4 regions of the Paenibacillus sp. 37 genome follow, and region 4 is predicted to be linked to each of the others. Evidence: predicted binding sites of a transcription regulator. Region 4 holds the regulator's gene; each other region holds the start of a gene.

Region 1 (3,219 bases), 910 kb from region 4:
CTGTTTCAAAATAAAGCCACCCTCAGACAGGGTCAGTGCCACTGACAATGACGCTGGAATAAGCAACCCGGTAGCTCCGTATAAAAACAGATATACGATGTTATTTTTGGAACCATAATTCTCAAAGGCGTAGAATGACCCACGAATGGCAAGCAAAATGACGGCTATACTTCCCGGAACAAGCAGCGCGGAGCCATAATAGTAAGCAGTATCCGGAAAGAATCCAACGATGCCAATATAGAAAAAGACAAAAAATACATTGGTGATCTCCCAGACCGGTGATAGATAACGGGAGATCAGACGATTAATCAGGTGATCCTGCTTTGTCAGGCGTGCATAAAAGGCGAAGAAACCTGCTCCAAAATCAATGGAAGCTACAATAAGATAGCCGTACAAGAACAGCCAGAGTACGGATATACCAATCAATTCATAACTCATCAGGCCTGATCCCCTTTCTTGGCTGATTGATCATGCTTCTCTTTCAACCATTTCTCCATCTCAAGCTCAGCGGGATTATTATTGAACAGACGTCTCAATACGAGAACACAGATGACGCCGAGCACGATGTATAGAAGCAAGAAGACGAAAAACAAAATTCTTACACTCGGTGAAGAAGTAGCGGCCTCTTCCACTCGCATATAACCTCGAATGATCCATGGCTGCCGACCGATCTCTGCATAGAACCAACCCATCTCAACGGCCAGAAAAGCGAGCGGTGCACTGAGCGCAACCATACGAAGCATCCACTTGTTAAACTGATTTCGTTTCTTCCAGAATACAAACAGGAAGTACAGACTTGATATAGCAAGCAAAGCGAATCCAATTCCAGCCATTAGATCAAACAAATAATGCACAAGTAAGGGCGGGTGTTCATCTGGTGGAAATTCATTCAGCCCGGTTACCTCGGCGTTAAAGTCTCCAAAGGCAAGAAAGCTAAGCACTTTCGGCAAATGAAGTGCGCCTATGATTTCATGTTCAGCATTCAGCCATCCTAATAAAATAAGATCTGCGCCGCTTTCCGTCTCGAAATGCCACTCGGCAGCTGCGAGCTTCTCCGGCTGATGTTCAGCCAAAAACTTGGCAGATACATCCCCAGCTAAGGAATTTAATAAACTGAATACCAGCACAACGGCCATCATGAGGTTCAGGCCTTTTTTGTGGTAGGCCGATACCCCTTTTCTCAGCATTGCAAAGGCTGCAATTCCTGCTAACAGAGCAGCTCCTGTCAGATAAGCCGAGCTTAATACATGAAATACTTTGGAGAACGTCGCCGTATTCAGCATCGCTTGTACAGGATTCACTGCCAAGAATTGACCTGCTTCCATGACAAAACCTTCAGGCTGGTTCATGAATCCGTTCACTGTTGTAATAAAAACAGCAGACATGCCTGCCCCGGCGACAATCGGAATGGTCAGCAACCAGTGGATATACGGATTTTTGAACCGATCCCACGTGTACAGATAAATGCCCAGGAAGATGGCTTCAAAAAAGAATGCGAATACTTCCATAAATAGTGGCAGTGCAATGACATTCCCGGCAAGCTTCATAAAATTCGGCCATACCAGGGCCAACTGCAGTGATATCGCTGTACCTGTCACAACACCAACAGCCACAGATATGACAAACCCTCGTGACCACCTCTTTGCCATAAGTATGTAATGGTGATCCTTCTTCCGAATGCCGATGAACTCTGCAATAGCAATCATCAAAGGTACACCGACACCAAGCGTTGCAAAAATCACGTGGAACCCGAGCGTCAAACCAGTCACCAGCCTGCTCCATAATACCGTATCAATAGCCATTCTTTGTGTTGCCTCCTTTCAAACTCTGTTCAATTTAGAAACATTCAATATCAGCTTTGGCTAAACTCAATGCAAAGTTGCGAAAAATTTCACAAAGTTGGGTATGACGATATCTTGCCACACCTATAGTGCGTTTACTCCTGTAGGCCCCCGATACTAGCAAGCATTGGATGCCTATTAAAATCTGATATGGATGCACTTAAAGTACTAACCAAGCCTATTAATCAAAATTATTATATCTTTATTTTTACCTAATTCAATCAAAGACACGTCTTCTACCCTAAACGTTCAAGAAAGGATCAACTCTTTCTGACAACTTGGTGAAAAACAAAAAATACACCCAATGGAGCTATTGATTCATTAGGTGTAAACGTGCTATTGCACGGCAGATTCTCTATTTTACTTGCTTACTTGCTCCGGACTCACCGCACCTGCCTCGCGACGTACGCTCATGATGATCAGTGATGCAGCTAATACCGTAAGGATGATTCCAAGCATCTGAAATCCTGTCACATTAAATGTATCTCCCATGACAATCCCAATTAATAACGACGATAAGATGGTCCCCAGGTAGCGTGATGTATTAAAAATACCTGATGCGACTCCGATCATTTCTTTGGGTGTGCTTTTGAACAGAGCAGCTTGCATGCCGACCGCGTTTAAGCCGTTACTTATGCCAAATAAAGCTAAGGCAACAATGATTATGAAGATTGGAGAAGTTTCATTCATAACAACGATTAATATAGATCCAAATGTCATTAAAGAAGCGGATACGATCAGAGCTGGCCGTGATCCCGATCTGTCAATCCAGCGCCCTGCGATCGGAGCAATAATGACTGAACATAACCCCAAAGCCAGCATGCTCATTCCTGTATGAACTTCGTTGAGATGACGTACCTGCTTCAAATACGTAGGAACTCCAAAAAAAAGAGCGTAAAACAGGATGTTCACCAGCATGTATTGCACATTCACCCAAGTCATCTCGGGATAGGAGGCAAACGTTCGCAGAGGGATAAAAGGCGTGGCTGCATTTAATTCATGTCGGATAAACATGACGAGTGCGATTAACCCGATCCCCCCTGTCAGCAGATGCCATGTTGAAATATTTCCTGTGGAATTTACTGATAGTAAACCGATGAGCAGAGTTACCAAAGCTACCGTAAACATCAGGATACCTGGTGCGTCAATTAACGCGAGCCATTGCCGAATGGACATGTGACCAGAGATAGACGGAGATTGCTCGTCCTTGGGGATTGTTTTCCAGGCGAACCAAAAACTCGCCAAGACAAACGGAATATTAACGAAGAATATACTGTGCCAGTCCCACCAATGAATCAATACTCCACCAATAAAAGGTCCAATTGCAGCCGCTCCAGAAAGGAATATAGCCAAGGTGGACAAGGCGGAGGCTTGTTTT
Region 2 (3,219 bases), 230 kb from region 4:
ATAACCTCATTGTAATCCAGCACTTCGCTAGTGATGGCAGGATACTCAGGTCCAACTTGTGCTCCGGATTTCTCGTCACGACCACCGTTGATCGCATACAGGAGAGCTTTTGCCAAGTTGGCACGAGCGCCGAAGAATTGCATTTGTTTCCCGATCTTCATAGCCGATACACAGCATGCAATACCGTAATCGTCACCATAGATTGGACGCATCAGATCATCATTTTCATACTGGATTGAGCTGGTTTCAATGGATACTTTACTGCAATAATCTTTGAAAGCTTCTGGAAGTTTCGTGGACCAAAGTACAGTCAGGTTCGGTTCTGGTGCAGGACCCAGGTTGTGCAGTGTATGCAGGAAACGGAAGCTGTTTTTGGTTACGCGTGTTTCACCATTCACTGACATACCACCGATGGACTCAGTCACCCATGTTGGATCTCCACTGAACAGTTCGTTGTAATCCGGTGTACGCAGGAATTTGACAATCCGCAGTTTCATTACAAAATGGTCAACCAATTCCTGAGCCTGTTCTTCGGACAAAATGCCCTCTTGCAGGTCACGTTCAATGTAGATATCCAGGAAAGAAGATACACGTCCCAGTGACATCGCAGCACCGTTCTGTTCTTTGATCGCAGCGAGATAACCGAAGTACAACCATTGGAACGCTTCTTTTGCTGTTGTCGCTGGTAAGGAAATATCGAACCCGTGCATATCGCCCAATTGTTTCAATTCTTGCAATGCACGAATCTGTTCAGACAATTCTTCCCGCAGACGAATGACATCTTCATCAATGACATCAACTTCGAGTGCGTTCAATTCGCCTTTTTTGTTACGAATCAGGAAGTCTACCCCGTACAAAGCTACACGACGATAGTCACCGATGATCCGGCCACGGCCGTAAGCATCTGGCAGACCTGTGATAATCCCTGCTTTTCGCGCTGCACGCATATCGGAAGTATAAGCATCGAATACACCTTGGTTATGTGTTTTGCGAATGTTCGTAAATATATCAATGACGCCTTGAGGCAATTCGAAGCCGTATGCTTCACATGCATCAATCATCATCCGGATTCCGCCTGTTGGTTGAATGGAACGTTTGAACGGAGCATCGGTCTGAACGCCGACAATCTGCTCTTTGGATTGATCCAGATAACCTGGTTGGTGAGAAACAATAGTCGCTGGTGTGTTCACATCAACGTCAAGGACACCGCCGTTATCCCGTTCTTTTTTGGTCAGATCAGATACGATCTCCCACAATTCTTTGGTATTCTGGGTTGCATCTGCGAGGAACGCTTCATCACCGTAATACGGAGACAAGTTGTGTGCCAGAAAATCATTCACGTCTACGGATTTGGTCCATGTTCCTTTGGTAAAGTTTCTCCAGCCTGTTTGTTGTTTGACATCTTTTTCAATCACCGACATCGTAATCCCTCCACTAATTTGGATTTCTGGACACATAACATCTTGCTTCATTCGTATCATTGTGTGCCCAGAGCCGCGATTAATGTGAATTGTTTCACATAAACCGGAACATGTTCTCTCTACTTGGGAACCGGAACCGCGGAATGAATGTTTTTCTTACATTTTCAGTATACGACTTGGGGCTTTCATCATCTGTGATTTTTGTCACAAAGTCAGTGAACTAACTCACTCCACCTGCGCTGTGTCCTATTGAACCCTCTTTAGATTCACACTTAGCCACTGCGCGGGCAGAACAACTTCCGATCGCTGTTATCCCCGGATTTTTTCGATTTTATTTTTCAAAGGGGAAAATCCGGGGATAAAGGCGAACGCTCCGCTTCTTCAGTTTTTTCTGCCCTCTCCGTTATTGTGTGAACATCTGGATCAAACAACCTCATCACGGATTCCGTGTAACCTCTTTAGGACCATTGCTCCCTTAAACTCGGAGCAAACAAGGACTTTGATCATTTCCTGAAAAACAGGTGCTTCGCTCTTCTGTTTTTCTGCCCTCTCCGTTATTGTGTGAACATCTGGCTCAAACAGCCACCTCACGGATTCCATGCCACCTCTTTAGAACCCTTTGCTCCTCTATGCTCGGAGCAAACAAGGACTTAGGATCATTTCCTGAAAAACAGGTGCTCGCTCTTCTGTTTTTCTGCCCTCTCTTTATTGTGTGAACATCTGGCTCAAACAGCCACCTCACGGATTCCATGCCACCTCTTTAGAGCCCTTTGCTCCTCTATGCTCGGAGCAAACTAAATCTTAGAATAAATCCTGAAAAACAGGTGCTTTGCTCTCCTATTTTTCTGCCCTCTCGTTATTGTGTGTAAGACGGCAATCGGGGCTCCCCTCTCGGGGAACCCTGATCTTCTTGCCGTAAGGCACGCTTCGTTCTAAATTTGTTATTCAAACTTTCCGTAGAAAGCGTTGCGGTATACATCAGCCAGTTCAGTTACCAACGGCAACTTCGGATTGGCGGTTGTACATTGGTCTTCGAAGGCACGGTCAGCCAGATAATCTACATGTGCTTCAAAGTCTTTGGCATCAAATCCGATTTCCTGGAACGATTCTTCAATGCCCAATGTTTTGTTCAGTTTGCGAATGGCATTGATAAGACTGGTTACGCCTTCTTCTGTTGTACGTGCAGGCAATCCCAGAATCCGGGCAATTTCGGCATACCGCTCATCCGCTATAAAGTGCGAATATTTCGGGAACGATGCAAATTTGGTCGGTTTTTTCGCGTTGTAACGAATGACGTGCGGCATCAGGATCGCATTGGTGCGTCCGTGTGCGGTGTGGTACTGACCGCCCCATTTATGCGCCAAGCTGTGGTTAATGCCCAGGAATGCGTTGGCAAACGCCATACCGGCAATGGTGGAAGCATTATGCATTTTCTCACGAGCCAGTTTATCTCCTTGCAGCGCAGATTGCTCCAGGTATTGGAATACCAGTTGGATTGCTTTGATCGCAAGTCCATCCGTGTAATCATTTGCCATAACAGATACATAAGCTTCAATCGCATGAGTCAGTACGTCCATACCTGTATCGGCAACGGCTGTTCTAGGCAGGGAGTATACGAACTCCGGATCGACAATCGCTACGTCTGGTGTCAGCTCATAATCTGCCAATGGATATTTGGTGTTACCTTGATTTTTATCCGTAATAACAGCGAACGATGTTACTTCAGAACCTGTACCTGATGTGGTTGGGATCGCTACAAATTTCGCTTTTACGCCGAGACGTGGATATTTGTAGATCC
Region 3 (3,219 bases), 360 kb from region 4:
CTGTTGGGGGCAAAACGTTGATATATCAGCTTTTTGTGATCAGTTTTGATTACTATGCGTACATCAAGTCCATATACCCGCGAGTTACATCTCCACCTTCAGCTGGTTCGGGTTGGTCTGCCTGTGCGTGTTCTGCCATGCAAGCCTTCACTGCATCCTCTGTTGTACAACGATTGGCATCGTCACATGTGTAGCATAATTGAAGCATGTATCTGGTTAATTCATCCGCCTGCGTGAATTGAGTTTGACCGTTGGTTCTCATCTTCATCACTCCTTCTCTTGTTGAGTTAAATATATCACCTTCTAGTGGATTTATTTGTGATTTATTTCACAAACTAAACAAAAAAAGAAAAGGAACCCTTAGGCTCCTCTCCTTTCTCTTATCTATTCACAACGATAACACTCTACGTTTATAGTACTTTCCAATGTACACCGCCATCTACCGTTTGCAATAACAACGATCTTTTGGCATCTGTATTTTCAACCAATATCCAGCCTAGCTTGGGGTTAACCATCTGAATCTTCACAATTTCCGGATAATCTTCGAGAATTTTCTCCAGTACACTGCTTGCTGGAAGTGCACTCCACGTTTTGCCCGCATCCTTGGTGTGGTAGGTTATGCCCTTTTGCATCGCCCAACCTTCCGATGCGTTCAGAAATACTGGTGAAAGGTTACGATTCGGACCCGTTTGTTTGTTTAAAGTAAAATTGGACAGCTTCCAGCTCTTTCCACCATCGGTGGTAAAGAATCCATTAAAGGTCGTGCTCTCTCCTTGAGAACAGGACATGGACATCCAGGCTGATTGCACTTCACGTCCAAAAAATTGTGGTGAACTAACACTGAAATTACCACACCCGTTAAATTTGTTTCGATCAAAGAAGGATGGCCCAGTATTCCAGTTCTCTCCGCCGTCTGATGTTACATACAACTTCGGTGTGCCGAACTCCAGCGCTGTTAAGAAACCATGTTTTGGATCCGAGAAAGTCATCCCCGTGGTGTATCCACGTTTGGAAATCTCTTCTGCTTCCTGTTTGCCATCTTCATCACTGGATGACATCCGATTCCAGGTAATTCCACCGTCCTCGGTAAAGTAAAGTTTCTTATCCTGTTTACCAATAGCGGTATCGTCCGTGGTGAGAATCCATCCTTTTTCAGGAGATACAAATGAGATCGCAGTCACTTTATCCGTCTTGGACAGAGAGGACAGGCTCCAAGTTACGCCCCCATTGTTGGTGCGAAGCACCATGGTATCTGTTCCACCCATACCTTCACGAACAATCCAACCATGTGCACGATCTACAAAATAAATGCTTTGTCCATATTTAGGGTTAGCCGGAAACTGTACATTTTCCGAAGGTGAAATATTGGTCCAGGTCTTTCCCTGATCCTGAGTGTAGTACAGGCGCAGCGCATTCCGCGTCACACCCCACGCCAATCCCCCGTTGTCATTGAGCAACTGAAAATCGGTTAATCGGGTCTGTATCTGGTACTTGGCCATATCTGCAGATTCTGTACTGTTTACAGGGGGAACAACAGTTAATGTCTGCCCTGTATTCCCGGCGTCCTCTTGCTGCTGCGGAGGTTCTGCTACCGGAGGTTGATCTGAGTCGGTGCATGCAGCGAGTAAGGCTGCTATACCTATAGACAGCAATGCTGTCTGCGCGATTTTGATCCATTGCGAACGCAAGTGGGTTCCACCTCTCTCATCCAATATACAGGCGCGCATGCCTGTCCTATGGCGTTATATTTACGATTCATCAGAATCCACTGCTCCTATTCTAACACAAACCTTATGTAAAAGGCTCATTGCCTACTCTTGGTTGGCCCGTTCCCTTTTTCCAACTCATACTCTGGGCTATAGGTCGTACATTTATTACCATTAATTTCATCCTAAACTGTTTTTCGACGGAATAATTAGTAAAAAGACATGAAATGTGAACTATTTTATAGACAACACTCGCTTTATATTCTCTGATCCCTTAATATGGATGGGAGTATAACCCAAAAGGAGTGGATATGAACATGACAAATAGTGCAGCATTGAAACCAAGTCGTGTCGTGATTGTAGGCATGGGTGCGGTGGGAACAACAACGGGATACACGCTAATGTTGAGACAGCGTTCGTCCGAGTTGGTATTTGTGGATGTGAATCATGATAAAGCAACCGGCGAAATGCTGGATATGAACCACGGTCTTCCGTTTACGGGTGGCGTGAAAGTATGGGCTGGCGATTATTCCGACTGCAAAGATGCAGATATCATTATTATTACAGCTGGTGCTTCCCAGAAGCCAGGTGAAACCCGGATTGATCTGCTGAAGAAAAATGCAAGCATTTTCAAAGATATTATAGAGCGTATTACTGAAGTGAATTCTCATGGTATTTTGCTGATTGCAACCAATCCTGTAGATATTTTGTCCTATACTTCATGGAAACAAAGCGGATGGCCTGCTTCCCGTGTCATCGGTTCAGGTACATTGCTCGATAGCGCACGTTTCCGTTACCTGATTGGTAAGAACAAAGGGATCGACCCGCGTAGTATTCACGCACACATTATTGGTGAGCATGGAGATTCCGAAGTACCCGTATGGAGCCTGGCTAACGTTGCAGGAACAGATCTGGAATTGGATGAAGAAACACAGCGGGATATTTTTGACCGTACCAAAAATGCAGCGTATGAGATTATTAATGCCAAAGGAGCGACTTCCTATGCAATCGCCCTTGCTCTAGACCGCATTGTAGCTGCAATTCTCGGCAACGAAGGCTCCGTTCTGAACGTATCCACTTACCTTGAAGACTACAATGGTGTATCGGATGTTTATCTGGGTGTTCCATGTGTTGTCGATCGCAACGGTGTGCGCGAGATTCTGCCTCTTCCGCTGAATGAATCCGAGAAAGTGGCTTTCCAGGCATCTGCTAACAAATTAAAAGAACAGATCGCTGGATTGGAATAATCCTGCCACAAAACACGCAACCATTCATGGTGTGAACGATTTAGCATGTTAAACGTTGTGAATTAAGATATCCGCGCTAGCCAAAAGAACCATTTGTTCTTCCAGAGAGAAGAACAAATGGTTCTTTTGTTTGGCTTCTATTTATATGCCTATTTAGTTATCAGATAATCAGTTTACATAATATTAATTATGTTCAAATCTCCACCATCAAATCAATAACAAAAAAAGCCTGTCACTTGGACAGACTCCTTTTTGTGTTAAATATT
Region 4 (3,219 bases):
AGCCTCACGCAAAATGCGTTCTTCATCCAGCGTCAGACATTCGCCGTGTTTGACCACTTGTTTTCCATCCACCCATACGTGCTCAACATCTTTGGCAGAAGCCGAGTAGATCGTATGTGAGATCAGGTCTGTATGTGGATAGAAATGTGCCTGTTCAATGTCAAGAGCGATAAAATCAGCCTTCATGCCGACCTCAAGTGCTCCGGTATTGTTCAAGAAAATGGATTTGGCACCGTATGACGTTCCGAGGAGTAACGCTTCGCCTGCTGGCACAGCCGTCGGGTCACCAGATACACCTTTGTGGATCAATGCAGCCAGTCTCATTTCCTCGAACATATCCAGGTTGTTGTTGCTTGCCGGTCCGTCTGTTCCGAGTGACACGGTAACTCCTGCTTTCAGTAACGCTGGTACCCGCGCAACACCGGAAGCAAGTTTCAGGTTACTTCCCGGGTTATGGGATACAGCCACATCATGACGGGCCAGAATCTCAATCTCTTCGTCATTCAGATGCACCGCATGTGCAACCAGGGATGGACGTGAGAAAAAGCCCAGTTTCTCCAGATGTGCCACAGGACGCAGTCCATAATCAGCCACGTTCTGCTCCACTTCACGAAGCGTTTCAGACATATGTGTATGGAGAGGAAGGTTCAGGTCGTTCGCGACCTGCACAAGCTTCTCTATGTAGTCAGGAGGGCATGTATATGGGGCGTGTGGCGAGATTACAGTTGTAATGCGACCATCTGCCTGTCCATTCCACTCACGTGCAAACGCTGCCGACTCCTCCAGTTTCCGCAGTTGCTCTTCTTCCGAGCACAGCCCGATTACACCACGTGCCAGTGCTGCTCTAACGCCGGATTGCTCCACAACTTTGGCAACTTGATCCATGTGATCGTACATGTCCAGGAAAGCTGTAGTTCCGCCTTTCAACATTTCAAGCACCGATAGCGAAGTTCCCCAATATACGTCTTGTGAAGTCATTTTCGCTTCCATCGGCCACATTTTTTCCTGCAACCATACTTGCAACGCAAGATCGTCTCCGTGCCCTCTGAGCAACGACATTGCTGCATGACCATGCGTATTGATCAGACCCGGCAGGAAGAACAGTCCTTTTCCATCCACTTTGGTACAATTTTTGTCTCCATCCGGCAATGTCTCACCAATATGCACAATCTTGTCATCCTCAACAACCATGTATCCTTGAACCACGTTCCATGTTGTGCCGCCTTCATTAACGGCAAATTTGCCGTTGTGAATTACCCATCTATTTGTTGTCATCTTCCTCGTCGTCCTTTCCAGTCTCCAAGTAATAGGCCAAACTAAGCAGATCCGTTGTAAAGTCAGCATGGTGAATGCGGATATGCGGCGGTGTTTTTAGAATGGTTGGTGCAAAATTAAGAATCGCTTCGATTCCGGATTCAATAAGCTGATCGGCTACATTTTGGGCTTCCGTATCCGGAACCGTGATAATTCCGATGCGGATGTTTTCTGTTTTAACCGCTTCCGTCAATTCATTCATTGGTTTTACCGTCAAACTGTTAATTTGACTACCAATCTTCGGTCCATATGCATCAAATACAGCAACAATCTTCATGTTGTCTTTCAGATATGCATTGTAGTTGGACAAGGCTTGACCGAGATTACCCGCTCCTACCAGAGCTACATTAATTTGCTGATCGATTTTGAGAATGTGACGAATTTTCTCGATCAAATAGGATACATCATACCCGATCCCTTTACGACCAAAATCACCGAAGTAAGCCAGGTCTTTACGAATTTGGGCCGGATTCAGATCCAGCCTCTGTCCAAGCTCTTGAGAAGAAACAGTAGCCACCTCACGCTGATGCAACTCGTTCAAATAACGCAAGTATACAGGCAGACGTCGTACCACCGCTTCCGAAATTTTATCCGATTTCATTCTTGCTCCCCCTTACCAAGGCCACGATAAAATAATAGATGAAAAGATGAGCATTCTGTATAAATTCAAAGATAGACGTTGTATACAGAATGCTCCTTGTAATTTAGGTTATAAGTTCTTACGTGCAACTGCTTTAATCGGATACGGAAATATCTAATAAAGTTTAACGCCAAACGATAGTGTCATGCAATGATATAACGAACAAAACAACCATTATTCTTGTTCATTAACAGGTTTTTCCAACCACTCGGTAATTCGTGGAACCATCTGCTCCGTGAGCATGTGCTCCATTTTGGGACCAGGCAAAGAATATAAAAAGAATTTACCATAGTACGCTTCAATCACCCGTGTATCATAAACAATGACAATTCCTCTGTCTTTCGCTGTACGCACCAACCGGCCAAATCCCTGCTTGAAACGAATGACCGCTTGCGGCACGGACAGTTTCATGAACGGATTTTTCTTCTGTTCCTGAAGCAGCTCACTCTTGGCTTCCACCAACGGATGATTCGGTGGCTGGAAAGGCAGTCGCACAATAGCGAGACAGGTTAGCGCCTCTCCCGGGATATCTACACCCTCCCAGAAGCTGCTTGTACCCAGAAGTACCGTAGCTTTGGCATCTTGGAACCTGCGAGTCAATTTGGAACGACTTCCACTGTCAACGCCTTGCCCAAGCAACGAGATGTCGTTACCAGATAGCGCCTCCTTCAGCGGATCATAGACCTGTCGCAACATCTTGTATGAAGTAAACAGAACCATCATGCGTCCACGCGTGGCAATTGCCGTCTCTGCAAGTGATTGCACCAGCATATTGACAAAGTGCGCATCACCCACACTGCCCTTCACACTCGGGAAATCACGCGGAATCACCAGAAGTGCCTGATCGCGATAGTTGAAAGGTGATGGCAGCATCGACGTTAACAACCGATTATTCTCGGAAGCTTCCTGCAAGCCAAGCTGTTCAATCATGAACTGGAATGATTTATCTACCGAAAGCGTAGCCGATGTAAGCACAACACTTTTCTTTTTATCAAAAAATAAATCCTTAAGTTGTGCACTGACATCTACAGGTACAGCATACAGCTGGAGAGATTTGCTGCGGAATTGACCGCTGGCTTCCATCCAGTACACCGTTTTGGCATCATCCATACGCATGAAGAAACGCAGATTCTCCTTCAATGTGGTCAGATCTTTCAGCAATCCTGTAATGTCCGTAATCAGACTATCCGATTGATAATCATCCTGATCCTCTTTCACTTCAAGCAGCAATTTGTCCCCTTTGCGAACCAAATCGCCCAGAGTCA

Evidence for each region. The regulator Rex, encoded in region 4, represses fermentation and respiration genes when NADH is low (regulators of the CRP and FNR family bind a similar motif). The targets are predictions, from matches to a motif close to TTGTGAAATATTTCACAA.
Region 1: a site for Rex is predicted at 1,880-1,897, ahead of F0220_RS15205 (cytochrome ubiquinol oxidase subunit I). Genes of this name have one in related genera too.
Region 2: a site for Rex is predicted at 1,504-1,521, ahead of pflB (formate C-acetyltransferase). Genes of this name have one in related genera too.
Region 3: a site for Rex is predicted at 1,934-1,951, ahead of F0220_RS17440 (L-lactate dehydrogenase). Genes of this name have one in related genera too.

What each region holds. Positions count from the first base shown of each region.
Region 1 covers NZ_CP043761.1:3,531,938-3,535,156, reverse strand. Annotated here, with positions in the region: gene F0220_RS15210 (cytochrome d ubiquinol oxidase subunit II) at 1-438, opposite strand, end outside; gene F0220_RS15205 (cytochrome ubiquinol oxidase subunit I) at 438-1,802, opposite strand; gene F0220_RS15200 (MFS transporter) at 2,202-3,219, opposite strand, start outside.
Region 2 covers NZ_CP043761.1:4,666,435-4,669,653, forward strand. Annotated here, with positions in the region: gene pflB (formate C-acetyltransferase) at 1-1,421, opposite strand, end outside; gene adhE (bifunctional acetaldehyde-CoA/alcohol dehydrogenase) at 2,363-3,219, opposite strand, start outside.
Region 3 covers NZ_CP043761.1:4,080,344-4,083,562, forward strand. Annotated here, with positions in the region: gene F0220_RS17430 (hypothetical protein) at 53-262, opposite strand; gene F0220_RS17435 (WD40/YVTN/BNR-like repeat-containing protein) at 411-1,688, opposite strand; gene F0220_RS17440 (L-lactate dehydrogenase) at 2,024-2,953, shown strand.
Region 4 covers NZ_CP043761.1:4,440,898-4,444,116, forward strand. Annotated here, with positions in the region: gene F0220_RS18940 (amidohydrolase) at 1-1,275, opposite strand, end outside; gene F0220_RS18945 (redox-sensing transcriptional repressor Rex) at 1,262-1,915, opposite strand; gene dinG (ATP-dependent DNA helicase DinG) at 2,129-3,219, opposite strand, start outside.